2 linked regions of the Labrys monachus genome follow. The main gene of each other region encodes a partner of the protein of the gene in region 2 in a complex. Links are inferred from orthologs where the notes say so. Each region holds a gene or a part of one and is shown on either strand. Other genes may lie near its edges.

Region 1 (8,430 bases), 4.4 Mb from region 2 along the record:
CTTATCCCGATCCCTATCGGCATGATGTCCGCGCGCCCAGGTCACCCCCACCAGAAGATGGCGGCGATGATGACGTAGAGCCCGACCAGGGCGGCGCCGTCGACCATGTCGGCACGCCCGTCCGCGGTGACCACCACGCCGATGATCGCCGCCAGCATCATCGCCACCGCCAGCATCGGCGGGATGACGAGGGTGAAGGGCACGCCGCCCATGACATAGCTGGCGAAGACCAGCACGGGAATGAGCGCCACCGCGACCTGCAGCGAGCTGTTGAGGATCACGCTGATGGCGAGGTCGGCGCGGTTGCGGGCGGCGAGCTGGATGCCCACCACATTCTCCACGGCATTGCCGACGATGGCGACGATGACGAGGCCGGCGAAGGCCTGGGACATGCCGAGCGCCTCGATCGCCGGCGACAAGGCCTCCACGAACCAGTCGGACACGAACAGGGCGGCGATACCGGCGAGCGCGAGCACGGCCAGGGCCAGCCAGAGCGGCCAGTGATCGCCCGTCTCGTGCACATCGGCCGGGACCGTGCGCTGGCTCCCCTCCAGCGTCGCCAGGACCGAGACGACGAACACCACCAGCAGCACGCCGGCGCAGACGAGGGCGAGCTTGTCCTCGTGCCCGCCGGCCGGCAGATGCAGCAGCGAGGCGAGCGTCGGCAGCAGCAGCGCCGAGACGGCGAGCAGCAGCAGGGCGGCGATCATGCGCGGCCCGGCCGCGTCGAAGACCAGGACCTTGTGGCGGGCGCTGCCGACCAGGAAGGCGAGGCCGAGCACGAGCAGGCTGTTGCCGAGGATCGAGCCGATCAGCGAGGCCTGCACCACCGTGACGAGGCCGGCCTTGAGCGCGAAGATGCTGACGCAGAGCTCCGGCAGGTTTCCGACCGCCGATTGCACGATGCCGGTCGCCGCGGGGCTCATATAGGCGCCGAGGTGGTCGGTCGATTCGCCGATGGTCGCCGCCAGCCCGCCGAGGGCGACGGCACCGACGACGAAGACGGCGACATAGGACGATCCGGTGAAATGCAGCACGCCGGCCAGAACCGAAGCGGCGAGCGCGACGGCGATCTTGGCGAGATCCCCTCTGGAAAACATCGATACCCCCTGCCCCGGCAGGCTGCCGCCCTGCCCGACGCCATCCAAGCCCAAATCGGTGAAATATTGATGGAGGCCGGTCGAACCGGGTTGCGGCAGGACGGCGCGCCTCAGCGCCACCGATAGTTGAAGCTGACGCTGATACGCTCGTCGGCCGACTGGTTGAGCGGCACCTCATGGCGCAGCCAGCTCTCCCACAGCAGCACGGTGCCGGGCTGCGGCGCCTCGTAGACGAAGGGCCTCTGCTCCGCGGAGGCCTTGGCCTTGCGGGGCGGCGCCGCCATCATCAGGCCGAGCCGGGGATCCTCCAGCTTCAGCGCGCTGGACCCCTTGGGGGTGGCGACGTAATAGGTGCCCGAGATCACCGAGCGCGGATGGATATGGGAGGTGTGCACCCCGCCTTCCGGCAGGATGTTGACCCAGATGTCGTCGAGCTTCAGCCTGTCACGGCCGAGATCGAATTCGAGCTCCCTGGCGAAGGCGGCGACCTGGATGTCGAGCGCCTTCACCAGCCTCTTGATCGCCGGGAAGCGCCAGGGCAGGTCGTTGAGCGAGGCATAGGAAGTGTAGCCGGCATAGCCGTGCCTGCGGCACCAGGCCTGGCCGGCCTCGTCGTCCTCGGCGAGCGAGCGGCAGGTGGCGTCGATCTCGGCGAGCGGCGCCTGCGTCTCGTCGAGTTCGGCGCGGAAGAGCTTGGTGACGAAGAGGGTCTGGATCTGGGCCATGCGAAGCCATTGGCGCGCGGGCCCTCCTCTGTCAAGCCATGCGGGTACGGCACCGTCCCGGGGCTGCGGACATCCTGTCCCCCCTGCCTTTCACGCGTGCCGGGGTGACAGGGACCCGGATTCCCCCTATGCCGGACCGTCTCCCCGCGGAGCCCGCCGATGTGGCCATTTCGTCGCAAGACCCTGCTCGATGCCGACGCCGCGCAATGGCATCTCGACAATTTCGCCTGGCTGGCGCGCAGCTTCCCGGGGCGCGCGCGCCCGGCGGGCGGGCGCCCGATCGTGCCCGGCGACGGCTGCTTCGTCACGGATGGCGAGACCGGCCACGCGCTCGCCGAACGCCTGTTCGAGCAGGTGCAGCGCTATGGCGGCTTTGCCGGATCCGGCATCGTGCTCGTCGCGGATGACGGCCTGCCGCCAGATGGCGCCGGCCCTTTTCCGATCGTCCACGGCAAGCATGCCGTCGGCACCTATAGCTGGGGCGGCCGGATCGGCACCGTCGCCGATAACAGGCCGCGGATCTCCTACGCCTCCAAGCTGCTGGCCGATCCCCAATCCTTCATCGCGACCATGGCGCATGAACTCGCCCACCACCTCCTGCGCGCCCCGACGGCGGAGCCGCCGCCGATCGACGAGGATGAGGATGAGCATCTGACCGATCTCGCCGCGGTCTATCTCGGCTTCGGCGTGTTTCTCGCCAACAGCGCCTTCACCATGCGCACGCTCCCCGATGGCTGGAGCTATTCGCGGCAGGGCTATCTGCCCGAGCAGGATTTGGTCTTCACCACGGCGATCCATCTGGCGGTCACCCGCTCCGATCCGGCGCCGGCCAAGCGCTATCTCAAGCCGCATCTCGCGCTGATGCTGCAGACGGCGATGGACGACCTGAAGCCGCGCAGCCGGGAGATCGCGGCGATGCGCGCCTCCGATCCGATGGCATGAGCGCTCATAAGAAGCTCTCGGGCAGGCCGCGGCCCAAAAAAAATCGGCCGGGACGAACCCGGCCGAGCTTGGACAAAATCCAAAAGTCACCATCCAGAGGGGAACGTCAGCGGCTCAAGGTCGCCACCGGGAGGATGATGGCCCGAACTGCTGACAGTTGAAAGAATAGGCCTGCCCCCCACGCCGAACAATCCCCTCCTGCACATGCCGGCCCTGCGTGCCGCGCATGGATGCAACTGCCGCCAAAAAAGCATCTTTCTTGCATAAAACTTAATCAACGGCCTCGGCACTGCCTCTTGACACCTCAGACCAGCCCAAAAGGGGTCGACGCATGAAGATTTGTGATGGCGGGGATTGCGAGATATTATCGAGCACGCCGTGAGCCGCCGGACGGTCCTCTACGAAACATAAAACGCGGCAGGCGCGGCTTTGTTCCGCGTGCCTGGAACGGCAGCGCGCGGGGTTCAGGGTTGCGAATTCAGGCTGATTTCAACGGGCATCGTATGCGTCATCCCCGGCGAGCGTAGCGAGGGATCCATGACGTAGGATGGCGTCCCGCCCACGGATTCTCTTTCCTCGCCGCCGGGCGGCTCGCCTGACGTGACGGACCGTGACCGAGCAGCCTCCCACTCGTCCCGTCGTCGGCTTTTGCTGGCCTGAATTCGGCGCCCTGGCTTGGGGCCGGCGCGACCTCAGAACGACCAGCGCTGCGCCTTGCTGACGAGGAAGTCGCGCAGGACCTGAATGCGGGCGAGATTCTTCATTTCCTCGGGATAGACGAAATAGGTCTCCATCAGCGGCATCTCCGCATCGGGCAGGACCTGGACCAGCGGCGAATCCCGGCCGACCAGATAGTCCGGCAGCACCGCGAGGCCGACCCCCTTCTCCACCGCCGTCTTCACGCCGCCGAGATTGTTGACCTCGAACACCGGCTCGCGCGGATCCTTCGGATCGCGTCCGGCGGTGGTCAGCCAGTTCATCCCCTGCTGGACGAAGCTGCCGGGGCTGCCGCCGAACATGATGATGCGGTGGCGATCGATCTCGTCGATGTTGCGCGGCTGACCGAAGCGCTTGATATATTCGGGCGCGGCATAGACGCGGAAATGCATGGTGAACAGCCGGCGCTGGATGAGGTCGCCCTGCTCGGGCTGGCGCAGGCGCAGCGCCACGTCGGCCTCGCGCATGCCCAGATCCAGTTCCTGCTCGGTCAGCAGGAGTTTGAGCCGGATATCGGGGTAGAGGTCGAGGAATTCGCCGATGCGCGGCGTCAGCCAATAGGTCCCGAGTCCCACCGTCGTCGTCAGGCGCAATTCGCCGTTCGGCCGCTCGCGGCTGTCCGTGAGGGCGCCCATCGCCGATTCGAGCTTGAGCATGACGTCCTGCGTCGTGCGGAAGAGCATCTCCCCCTGCTCGGTCAGGATGAGGCCGCGCGCGTGACGGTGGAACAGCGGCGTGCGCAGATCCGCTTCCAGCGCCGAGACCTGGCGGCTGACGGCCGATTGGGACAGGCCCAACACATCGCCAGCATGCGTGAAGCTGCCCGCTTCCGCAGCCGCGTGAAAGACTTTGAGCTTGTCCCAGTCCATGAGGCCCCCAGTTCAGCCCATCCCGCGGCCGCAACCGAGGCTCCCGCGATGCATACATCATATCATCGCAGAGAAGTTCGAAATGGGTGGCAAATTTACGGCAAAAAACGATTTATTCAGCCGCTTCCCTGTGGACTTCCTGCGCAGCGAGCCATTTTTCCGCTTCCAGGGCAGCCATGCAGCCCATGCCGGCCGCGGTGACCGCCTGGCGGTACACGTCGTCGGCGACGTCGCCGGCCGCGTAGACGCCCGCCACGCCGGTGGCGGTGGTCCCCGCAACGGTCTGGATATAGGCTCCGTTCTTGAAGCCGAGCTGGCCCTCGAACAGTTCGGAAGCCGGCTTGTGGCCGATGGCGATGAATACGCCGTCGGTCTCGTGCCGGCTGACCACCCCGGTCTCGACGTCGCGCAGGTTCACATGGGTGACCCCGAGCGGGGTGTCGTGCCCACCGATCTCGTCGACGACGCTGTTCCACACCACCTCGATCTTCGGGTGCTTGAAGAGGCGGTCCTGCAGGATCTTCTCCGAACGGAAATGGTCGCGCCGGTGCACCACCGTCACCTTCGCCGCGATGTTGGCGAGATAGAGCGCCTCCTCGACGGCGGTGTTGCCGCCGCCCACCACCGTGACGTTCTTGTTGCGGAAGAAGAAGCCGTCGCAGGTCGCGCAGGCGGAGACGCCGAAGCCGCGGAACTTGTCCTCCGAAGGGATCTCCAGCCATTTGGCCTGCGCGCCGGTGGCGATGATCAGGGCGTCGGCGAGATAGACGTCACCGACATCGCCCTCGAGCCGGAACGGGCGACGCGAGAGATCGACCTTGGCGATGTGGTCGGACACCATGCCCGCCCCCATGCTCTCGGCCTGCTTGCGCATCTCCTCCATCAGCCACGGCCCCTGGATCACCGAGGAAAAGCCCGGATAATTCTCGACGTCGGTGGTGATGGTCAGCTGTCCCCCCGGCTGGATGCCCGAGATCAGCAGCGGCGACAGATTGGCGCGCGCCGCATAGATCGCGGCCGTATATCCCGCCGGGCCTGAGCCGAGGATGATGAGCTTGGAGTGACGGGTGGCCATGGCGGGTTCCAATCAGTGTCTGGCGGGCAGGCGAAGGCGGTGGAGGATTTCGCGCGCGATCAAGGGTGTGGAATCTAGGGGCTCATAGGGGCTGATTTCAAGACGTCCCTCGAACTTCACCACAGCGCCGTGCGCCGCCAGCCCGTCGACGAAGCGCCGGATCTTGGCCGGCACCCCCTCGGGCATGAAGACGTGGATGGTCTTGCCGGTGCTCGCCGCCTCGCTCAGCATGTTGGCCGAATCCGCGGTCACCACGAAGGCGTCGGCCAGGCCCAGCATCTCGGCATAGGGATTGCTCGCCTTGCCGTCCCAGATCCAGGCGCTGCGGCCGGCCAGCGCCTGCGCCATCGCCTGCGTCATCGCCTCGGGCGTGCGCCGGGACGGCGTCACCATCAGCCCGGCGCCGCCATCCGCCAGCATGCGAAGCGCGAGGGCGAAACGGGCGATGTCCCTGTCGCCGAAGCCGACATCCTTGGACGGACCGCCCGCCAGCACCGCCACCCGCGGCTGCGGCAGCGCGAGCAGGCCCGGGCGCGCCGCGGCGCGGGCCGCCGCCAGCGCGGCGGGCGTCTGCCGGTGCGGCGAGGTCAGGGTCGCCAGCACATTGTCGCCGCGCAGGCGGTCATGCTGCGGCACCCAGATGAAATCCGCCGCGCCCGTCCCCGTGCGCGGGTCCTTGAGGAAGACGGTGAAGGTCGCCGGCGAGCGCTTCTTCAGCCAGCGCAGATAGGTGACTGCACGCCGTCCCGAGGCGATGGCGATATCCGGCGCCGCCGCCGCCAGATCCTCCGACAAGGCCTGCAGATCGGCCGGATCGGGAGGCCCCCACGGCATGGCGAGGGCATAGAGGCGCCGCGGGCGCACGCGATGTTCGACGATGCGCCCGCCCGTCCCGGCGAGCACCGCTTCGGCCACGCCGAGGCACTGCAGCGCATCGCCCGCCTTGCCGTCCGTCAGGGTCCAGATCACAGCCATCGCCTTGTCTTAGCACGATCGCCGGGGAGCGAAAGATGGCGGGGCTTGAACATAACATTTTACCGCCCGAGGAGCGGCACAGCTTATCCGATCGAAGACTCCTCTATCCGTAAGTCATTGAGATTTTCGGGGCTTTTTCGGTGATCATATTCAGACCACATTTCCCAGTATAAGCCCTCAAATCCCCCAACAATTGAGAGCTTGACTGGATGACGTCTTATACGACGAACGCTACTTTTTTTGCTTTGGCATTAAGTCTATTAACAGTGACAGGTCCGGCCCTCGCAGGGTCTGTCGGCGTGGCTTCTTACTATGGCAAGGAAATGGGCGGGCGCCGTACTGCCGATGGCGAACGCTTCAACCCGGGCGGGCTCACCGCAGCCCATCGCTCCCTTCCCTTCGGGACGAAGCTCAGGGTCACCAACCTTCGCAACGGCAAAACGGTTGTTGTGCGCGTGTCGGACCGCGGTCCGTTTGCGCGCGGACGCATGATCGACCTGTCCTATGGCGCGGCCCGCGCCATCGACATGCTTCATGCCGGTACGGCCCGGGTGAAGATCTCGCGTCTGGCGGAACGATAGAGTCCCCTGCGGAGCGAGCGTCTTGCGGTCCCGAAGGGATCGCTCGCCCGCCGAACGGCTCGTGAAAAAAGGGGCGGCCCGCCGGGGCCGCCCCTTTTTGATCGTCGCCAATTTTGATTTTCGCCAGGCGCGAGCGCCGCGCCGGGCTGCGCCCCGATCAGCGCAGGCTGTTGCAGAAGCGCTGGATGCGCCGCCCGGCCTCCTCGAGGGCCTCGGTCGAGGTGGCGTAGGAGATGCGGAAATTCGGGCCGAGGCCGAAGGCCGAGCCGTGCACCACCGCCACGCCCTCGGCCTCCAGCAATTCGGACACGAAATCCTCGTCGGTCTCCAGCGTCTTGCCGGTCTCCGTCCGCTTGCCGAGCGTGCCGGCGCAGGACGGATAGACGTAGAAGGCGCCTTCCGGCGTCGGGCATTCGATGCCATTGGCCTGGTTGAGCATGCCGACGATGAGATCCCGGCGTCCCTCGAAGATCTTGCGCCGCTCGGGCAGGAAGTCCTGCGTGCCGTTGAGCGCCTCCACCGACGCCCATTGCGCGATGGAGCAGGCGCCGGAGGTCTGCTGGCCCTGGATCATGTCCATCGCCTTGATCAGCTTCTCCGGCCCGGCGGCGTAGCCGATGCGCCAGCCGGTCATGGCATAGGCCTTCGACACGCCGTTCACCGTGAGCGTACGGTCGTAGAGCTGCGGCTCGACCTGGGCGGCGGTGTAATATTTGAAGTCGCCATAGATGAGATGCTCATACATGTCGTCGGTCAGCATCCACACATGCGGATGGCGCAGCAGCACGTCCGTGAGCGCCTTCAGCTCGTCATAGCTATAGGCCGCGCCCGAGGGGTTGGACGGCGAATTGAAGATCAGCCACTTCGTCTTCGGCGTGATCGCCTTTTCGAGCGTCGCCGCATCGAGCTTGAAGCCGGTGGCGATGGTGGTCTCGGCGAACACCGGCGTGCCGCCGCACAGCGCCACCATCTCCGGATAGGAGACCCAGTAGGGCGTGGGGATCACCACCTCGTCGCCGGCATTGAGCGTCGCCATCAGCGCGTTGAAGAGGACGTGCTTGCCGCCGGTCGAGACGATGGTCTGCGAAGGCTTGTAGTCGAGCCCGTTCTCCCGCTTGAACTTGGCGGCGATGGCCTCGCGCAGCGGCGGGATGCCGGAAATCGGCGTGTACTTCGTCTCGCCGCGCATGATGGCGTCGATGGCGGCCTTCTTGATGTTGTCCGGCGTGTCCATGTCCGGCTCGCCGGCGCCCAGCCCGATGATATCGCGCCCCGCCGCTTTCAATTCGCGCGCTTTCTGGCTCACCGCGATGGTCGCGGAGGGCTTGATGCGCGAAAGGGCGTCGGCGATAAAGGCCATGGCTGAGACTCCTGTGTAGCCGTGATTTTGCGGGCGGACCCTAGGCGCGGCCAGACCGGGGTTCAAGCGCAAAGATCGCGCTGTCC
Region 2 (5,999 bases):
AGCTCGATGAGGCGCGGCTGCGCGGCCGGGAGATGGGCGAGGCCGCCTCCGTGGTCGCCGCGCATCCCAAGGTGCGCAAGGCGCTGCTCGACCTGCAGCGCCGCTTCGCCCATCAGCGCGGTGGCGCCGTGCTCGACGGGCGCGACATCGGCACGGTGATCGCGCCCGGCGCCGAAATGAAGATCTTCGTCACCGCCGCGCCGGACATCCGCGCCCGGCGGCGCCATCTGGAGCTCGAAAGGCGCGGCGACGCTCCTTCCTTCGAGGATGTGCTGGCCGACATCCGCAAGCGCGACATCCGCGACGCGGGCCGGGCCGACGCGCCGCTCAAGCCGGCGCCCGACGCGCATATCCTCGACACCACCGCCCTCGACGCCGACGGCGCCTTCGACGTCGCGCTGGCCCTGGTGACCGGCGCGAGCCGCGGCGCGGGCGCGAGGAACGCCTCGTCCTGAGCCGGCGCGGTATCTTTCCGCGACGGGCCTTGCCGAATCCGCCGCCATCGGGAAGGGTCCGGCCGCCCTCGGGCGGCTTTGAAAACGGCAAAATCGTGCTGGTGCCGGTGATCGAAGGCCGCTCAGGCTTGATTTCACTGCCGATGAGGCTGATATCCGCCCCGAACGAATTTTGGAACGGAAAGCCATGACCAACAAGACCACTCCCCATGCCGAAGCTGCCGACGCCGCGATCGAGGCGGAGGCCACGGCATCGGCCGAGGCCCGGGCCGCGGCGGGAAACAACCCTTCCTCCGACGCGAAGGCGGATGTGGGCGCCAATGACGGCGCCTTCGAGGTGCTGACCAAGCTCCAGGCCGAAAATGCCGAGCTGAAGGACCGCCTGCTGCGCACGCTGGCCGAGGTCGAGAACGTCCGCCGCCGCGGCGAGCGCGAAGTCAACGACACCCGGCTCTACGCCATCGCCAAATTCGCCGGCGACATGCTCGGCGTCGCCGACAATATGGGCCGGGCGCTCGCCACCATCCCGGCCGAAGCCCGCGCGACCGGCGATGCGACGATCAAGGCGCTGGTGGAAGGCGCCGAGCTGACGGAACGCGAGATGCTGCGCGCGCTCGAGAAGCACGGCGTCAAGAAGATCGATCCCAAGGGCGAGCGCTTCGACCCGAATTTCCACCAGGCGATGTTCGAGGTGCCCGATCCCTCGGTGCCGAACGGCACGGTCGCCCAGGTCGTGCAGGTCGGCTACAGCATCGGCTCGCGCGTGTTGCGGCCGGCCATGGTCGGCGTCGCCCGCGGCGGCCCCAAGGCAGCGGCGCCGGAAGCCGAGAAGCAGGGATAGGACCGCATTTCCGCCGTTTTTCGGCAGCGAATATTTCCGGCGCAACCGGAAATATTCGCTGTTCCCTTATTTAGATCCTCCCGCGCGACAGATATGCTTTCGCCCTCCCCGGCATTGCCTGCAGCCTTCCGTCCGCCGCCATTCCCTTGCTTGCGCGACGCGCGAAGATATCAACAGGCGTGGGCGCCGCAATAAACCTGCTCTTCGAAAGGCAGCGGCTCAAGAAGACCGCAGCCGGAGCAGAGTTTTTCATTGGGGCCGCCCCCGCAGACTCGCCTGCGATACGTCTTTCAATTATGCTGCCGTTGGGTTTGGGGAGGCTCGAAGCAGTATGAGACGGACATTCTATTCGCTGGCGGTGCTGGCCTGCATGGCAGCCGGCGTCATCGCGCCCGCGTCGGCGCAGGCCGACGCCCTGCTGGAGCGCGGCAGCTATTTGATGAACGGCATCGTCGCATGCGGCAATTGCCATACGCCCAAGGGGCCGGAGGGCAAGCCGATCGCGGATAGGGAATTGTCGGGCGGCTTCGTGATCGATGCGCCGGTCTTCCATGCGGTCGTCCCGAACATCACGCCGGATCCCGACACCGGCATCGGGCGCTGGACCGATGCGCAGATCGTCGAGGCGGTCCGCAACGGCAAGCGGCCGGACGGCTCGATCATCGGCCCGCCCATGCCGATCGCCTTCTATCGCGGCATGTCGGATGCCGACGTGAACGCGCTCGTCGCCTATCTGCGCCAGGTCAAGCCGATCTCGAACAAGGTGGAGAAGTCGGTCTACCGCATCCCGCTGCCCGCCGCCTACGGGCCGCCGGTGGTCGCCGTTCCCGAGGTGCCGAAGACGGACAAGGTCGCCTATGGCCATTATCTGGCCACCGGCCTCGGCCATTGCATGGACTGCCATACGCCCCTCGTCCAGGGGCGCAACGACATGGCCCGCCTCGGGGCCGGTGGCAACGAGTTCGGCGCGCCGGGCGGCGGCCTGATCGCCTCCTCCAACCTCACGCCGGCGAACGCCAACGGCATCGCTGCCTGGAGCGACGACGGGCTGAAGGCGGCGATCCGGACCGGCATCCGGCCCAATGGCAGCCATATCGTTCCGCTGATGGCGTTCGGCTGGTACCGCAACATCAGCGACGACGATGCCGGGGCTCTCGTCGCCTTCCTGCGGACGCTGAAGCCGGCTCAGTAGCCGCCGAGGCTCTTTCCCTTTGCCGTCCGCTGCCTGTACAAGACGGCGAGGGGAACGAGATGAAGATCACCGCAATCCGGGCCACGCCCGTCAATATTCCGCTCGAGGCCCCCTATCTGTGGTCCTATGGCTCGCTGGCGGGCTTTTCCAAGGCCATCGTCGAGGTCGAGACCGACGAGGGCCTCACCGGCGTGGGCGAAGCGCCGTCTCATGCCCATGCCGCCATCATCGAGACACGGCTCGCCCCGCGCCTCGTCGGCCGTGATCCCATCGACATCGCCGGCGCCGAGCAGGTCTGCGTGCCGAGCTGGCAGGGGGTTTCCAACAACATCGACTACGGGCTCGTCCGCGCCTTCGGCGGCATCGAGATGGCGCTGTGGGACCTGCGCGGCAAGCTGTGGAATCGGCCTCTCTACGACCTGCTCGGCGGCGCGGTCCGCAAGGCCATTCCCGTCACCGACTATTTCAGCTTCCGCGGCCGGGAAGGCGCCTTCGGCGGCGAGACGACGCCCGAGGAAGTCGCCGATTACTGCCTCGGCCTCAAGGAAACGTGGGGCACCACCTTCTTCGAGGGCAAGTTCTACACGGCGGAGCCGGGCCCGAGCATCCGCATGCTGGAATGCCTGCGCGAGACGCTCGGCCCGGACGCCATGCTGCGCATCGATTCGAACATGGCCTATGGTCTCGCCACCGCCCGGCGCATCGCCCGCGCCATCGAGCCGCTCGACATCCGCAACTGGGAGGATCCCTGCGGCTCGCTCTACGAATTGAAGCAGCTGCGCGAGCACACCGCCATCCCGTTCTCCGTCCACAGCCTCGACCTGCGCCAGGCGGTCGACCTCGGCGTGCCCGACGCGGTCGTCACCGACATCGCCACCCATGGCGGCATCGGGCGGACGCTGCGCTTCGTCGGCGCCTGCGAGCAGATGGGCCTCGACTTCTGGTGCTATTCGGGCGATTCGGGCATCGGCAGCGCGGCCTACCTGCATCTGTGCGCCGCCATGCAGCACATCCGGGAGCCCAACCAGTCGCTCTTCCGCATGCAGCCGCTCGACGTGATCGAGGAAGGGCCGTTCCGTCCGCGCGACAATTTGGTCATGGTGCCCGAAGGCCCGGGGCTCGGCGTGACGCTGTCGCCGGACAGGCTGCGCCACTGCCACCGCCTCTTCCTCGACCAGGGCCCCTATGACAAATATCACGACCCCGACCGGCCGGGCGTCTTCCGCCGCCTGCCGCTGAGCTGAGGCCGCGATGCTGGAGATCGCGTGGAAGGGGGCGGCCGGCGGCGCGATCACCGCTTTGATCGTCTTCCTGTCGAAGCGCGGCAATGTCCTGCCGGGCATCCTGCCTCTGTTCCCGACCTTTGCAGTCGTCGCGCTTGCCGTCATCGGGGCACGGGGCGATGCCGGCGGCTTCCGGCAAGCGTGCCTCGCCGGCGCGAAGACGATCCCGGCCTATCTCGCCTTCCTCGCCGTCTGCGCTCTCGCCATCGGCAGGCTCGACTACCGCCTCGCCATCGGCCTCGGGCTGCTGGCCTGGCTCGCGATCGCGCTGGCGATGCTCCTGCTCACGCAGACATGACAAAGGCGGCCCAGGGGCCGCCTTCCGAAAGCGCGAAGACATCACATCCGCGAATGCGGATGCCTCAGGCCGCGGACGAGGCCGAGATCCAGCGCGAGAGCTCGCCCTTGGGGGCCGCGCCGGTCTTCTGGGCCGTCAGCTTGCCGCCCTTGAACATCATCAGCATCGGGATCGACTGGATGCGGAACTGGCTCGCGATCTGCGGGTTCTCATCGACATTGACCTTGGCGATCTTGACCTTGCCCGCCATCTCGGTGGCGATCTCGTCGAGCGCCGGCGCGATCATGCGGCAGGGACCGCACCACTCGGCCCAGAAATCGACGACGACCGGCTCGGCCGAATTGAGGACGTCGGCCTGGAAGGACGCATCCGTGACCTTGATCGTGTTGGCACCCATCTCGAAATTCTCCACAGCGCGCGGCTGGATTGCCGCTACAGGTCTCATGGCACAAAGCTATGAACGCGCTTGCGCCACGTCAAGGCGGGTCCGCCCCTCCAGGCGATGCCGGCACGCCAGCCATGCGGGATTGGGCGGCCTCAGCTGATGATGATGCGCGCCTCGGCGATGCCATGCTGGCGGATCAGCTGGTAGAGCGCCGCGGCATTCTGGGGCGCGAGGCGCACGCAGCCATGCGAAGCGGCCTTGCCGAGCTGGCGGACATAGGACGTGCCGTGCACCGCATAGCCGCCCTTGAAGAACACCGAGAAGGGCATCGGCGAATTGTGGTATTTCTTCGAATAGTGCATCCGCTGCAGCGCCTGGGCGCGGTAGACCCCGCGCGGCGTGTAATAGCCGTTGCGCGCCGTGGAGACCGACCACACGGCCTGCACCGCCCCGTCGACGATCACCGTCATGCTCTGCGAGGCGACGTCGACCTTGGCGATGACGTCGGCCGCGGCCGGCGCCGCCTGGAGCAGGACGCCGGCGCAGAGCGCCAGCAGCAGCATGGTCCAGCGCAGGGTGAAGGCATGCGCCAGGCGGGCGCATCCGCTGCGGAAGGAAGACGCGGAATGAAAGGAACACATGGCAAGCCCCTCGGAATGATCACGCGCGGGTCCCCATGGCCAGCGGGTCGATCGGGTGACGTTCCCTTCGCATTCGCCCGCCCGCCCCTCCATGCGCATTGGCACAGGGGCGTCGCGCGCGTCGAAAAATCACCATGGGACGAACCATGAATCATCATGGTTTAGCTTTCGTTTCGGCCTTCAGGCCGCGCGAATCCCGTTTCGAATCACGTTCGAAGGACGGCTGCCGCGTCGCGCCGGGACAGGCTAGGATCGGGACAGCGAATCACGATGCGGAGCGGTCATGCACGTCCTCAAGCGTTTTCCGGAAGAGCCGAGAGACCCTTCGATCGAGAAAACGCGCCAAGCCGGGACGTCGGCGACCAAGGGCGGGTCGGCGAAAGCGCGATTTGCTCCAGCCCCGTTCATCCTGGCCGTGGCGGCGCTGCTGGCCGCCGCCCCCGCGGCGGCGCAGGACGTCACCCCGCCTGGCTTCAGGCTGGCGCCGCTGGCCGACGTCACGCCGGCGACGCCCGCCAAGCAGCTCTTCGGCCGGAAGGCGGCGCCCGCCGCCCTCGGGCTGGGCTCGATCGGCTTCTATGCCCGGGGCTGCCTGGCGGACGGGGTGAGGCTGCCGATCACCGGGCCGACCTGGCAGGTGATGCGGCTGTCGCGCAACCGCAACTGGGGCAACCCGGCGATCGTCGCCTTCCTCAAGCGGCTGGCCAACCGCGTGCCGCAGGTCGCGGGCGTGCGGGGTCTCCTGGTCGGTGACATGGCCCAGCCCCGGGGCGGCCCGATGATCACCGGCCACGCCTCCCACCAGATCGGGCTCGACGCCGACATCTGGTACCGGCCGATGCCCGATCACGTGCTGTCGGCGCAGGAGCGCGAGACGATGAGCGCGATCGTGATGGTCCGCAGC

What was found.
Region 1: the proteins of trxA (region 2) and trxB are in contact, whole or in part, in a crystal structure (PDB 1F6M), measured with the Escherichia coli proteins. The link is inferred for Labrys monachus from one-to-one orthologs.

What each region holds. Positions count from the first base shown.
Region 1 is NZ_JAUSVK010000001.1:1,766,917-1,775,346, reverse strand. Bases 3,448-6,345 are described here. They hold trxB (thioredoxin-disulfide reductase), read right to left. Parts: upstream 5,429-6,345; coding sequence 4,466-5,428; downstream 3,448-4,465. Other genes in these bases: J3R73_RS08035 (mitochondrial fission ELM1 family protein), read right to left, coding at 5,441-6,345; J3R73_RS08045 (LysR family transcriptional regulator), read right to left, coding at 3,460-4,353. Outside these bases: J3R73_RS08060 (calcium:cation antiporter family protein), read right to left, coding at 42-1,100; J3R73_RS08055 (TIGR02466 family protein), read right to left, coding at 1,211-1,825; J3R73_RS08050 (hypothetical protein), read left to right, coding at 1,985-2,767; more of J3R73_RS08035, read right to left, coding at 6,346-6,403; J3R73_RS08030 (septal ring lytic transglycosylase RlpA family protein), read left to right, coding at 6,613-6,984; J3R73_RS08025 (pyridoxal phosphate-dependent aminotransferase), read right to left, coding at 7,142-8,344.
Region 2 is NZ_JAUSVK010000001.1:6,121,398-6,127,396, forward strand. What follows is about bases 2,801-5,571. They hold trxA (thioredoxin), read right to left. Parts: upstream 4,467-5,571; coding sequence 4,134-4,466; downstream 2,801-4,133. Other genes in these bases: J3R73_RS27950 (mandelate racemase/muconate lactonizing enzyme family protein), read left to right, coding at 2,801-3,732; J3R73_RS27955 (GlpM family protein), read left to right, coding at 3,740-4,069; J3R73_RS27965 (L,D-transpeptidase), read right to left, coding at 4,607-5,095; mepA (penicillin-insensitive murein endopeptidase), read left to right, coding at 5,379-5,571. Outside these bases: cmk ((d)CMP kinase), read left to right, coding at 1-455; nucleotide exchange factor GrpE, read left to right, coding at 643-1,296; J3R73_RS27945 (c-type cytochrome), read left to right, coding at 1,628-2,488; more of J3R73_RS27950, read left to right, coding at 2,548-2,800; more of mepA, read left to right, coding at 5,572-5,999. UniProt on the Escherichia coli protein: Participates in various redox reactions through the reversible oxidation of its active center dithiol to a disulfide and catalyzes dithiol-disulfide exchange reactions.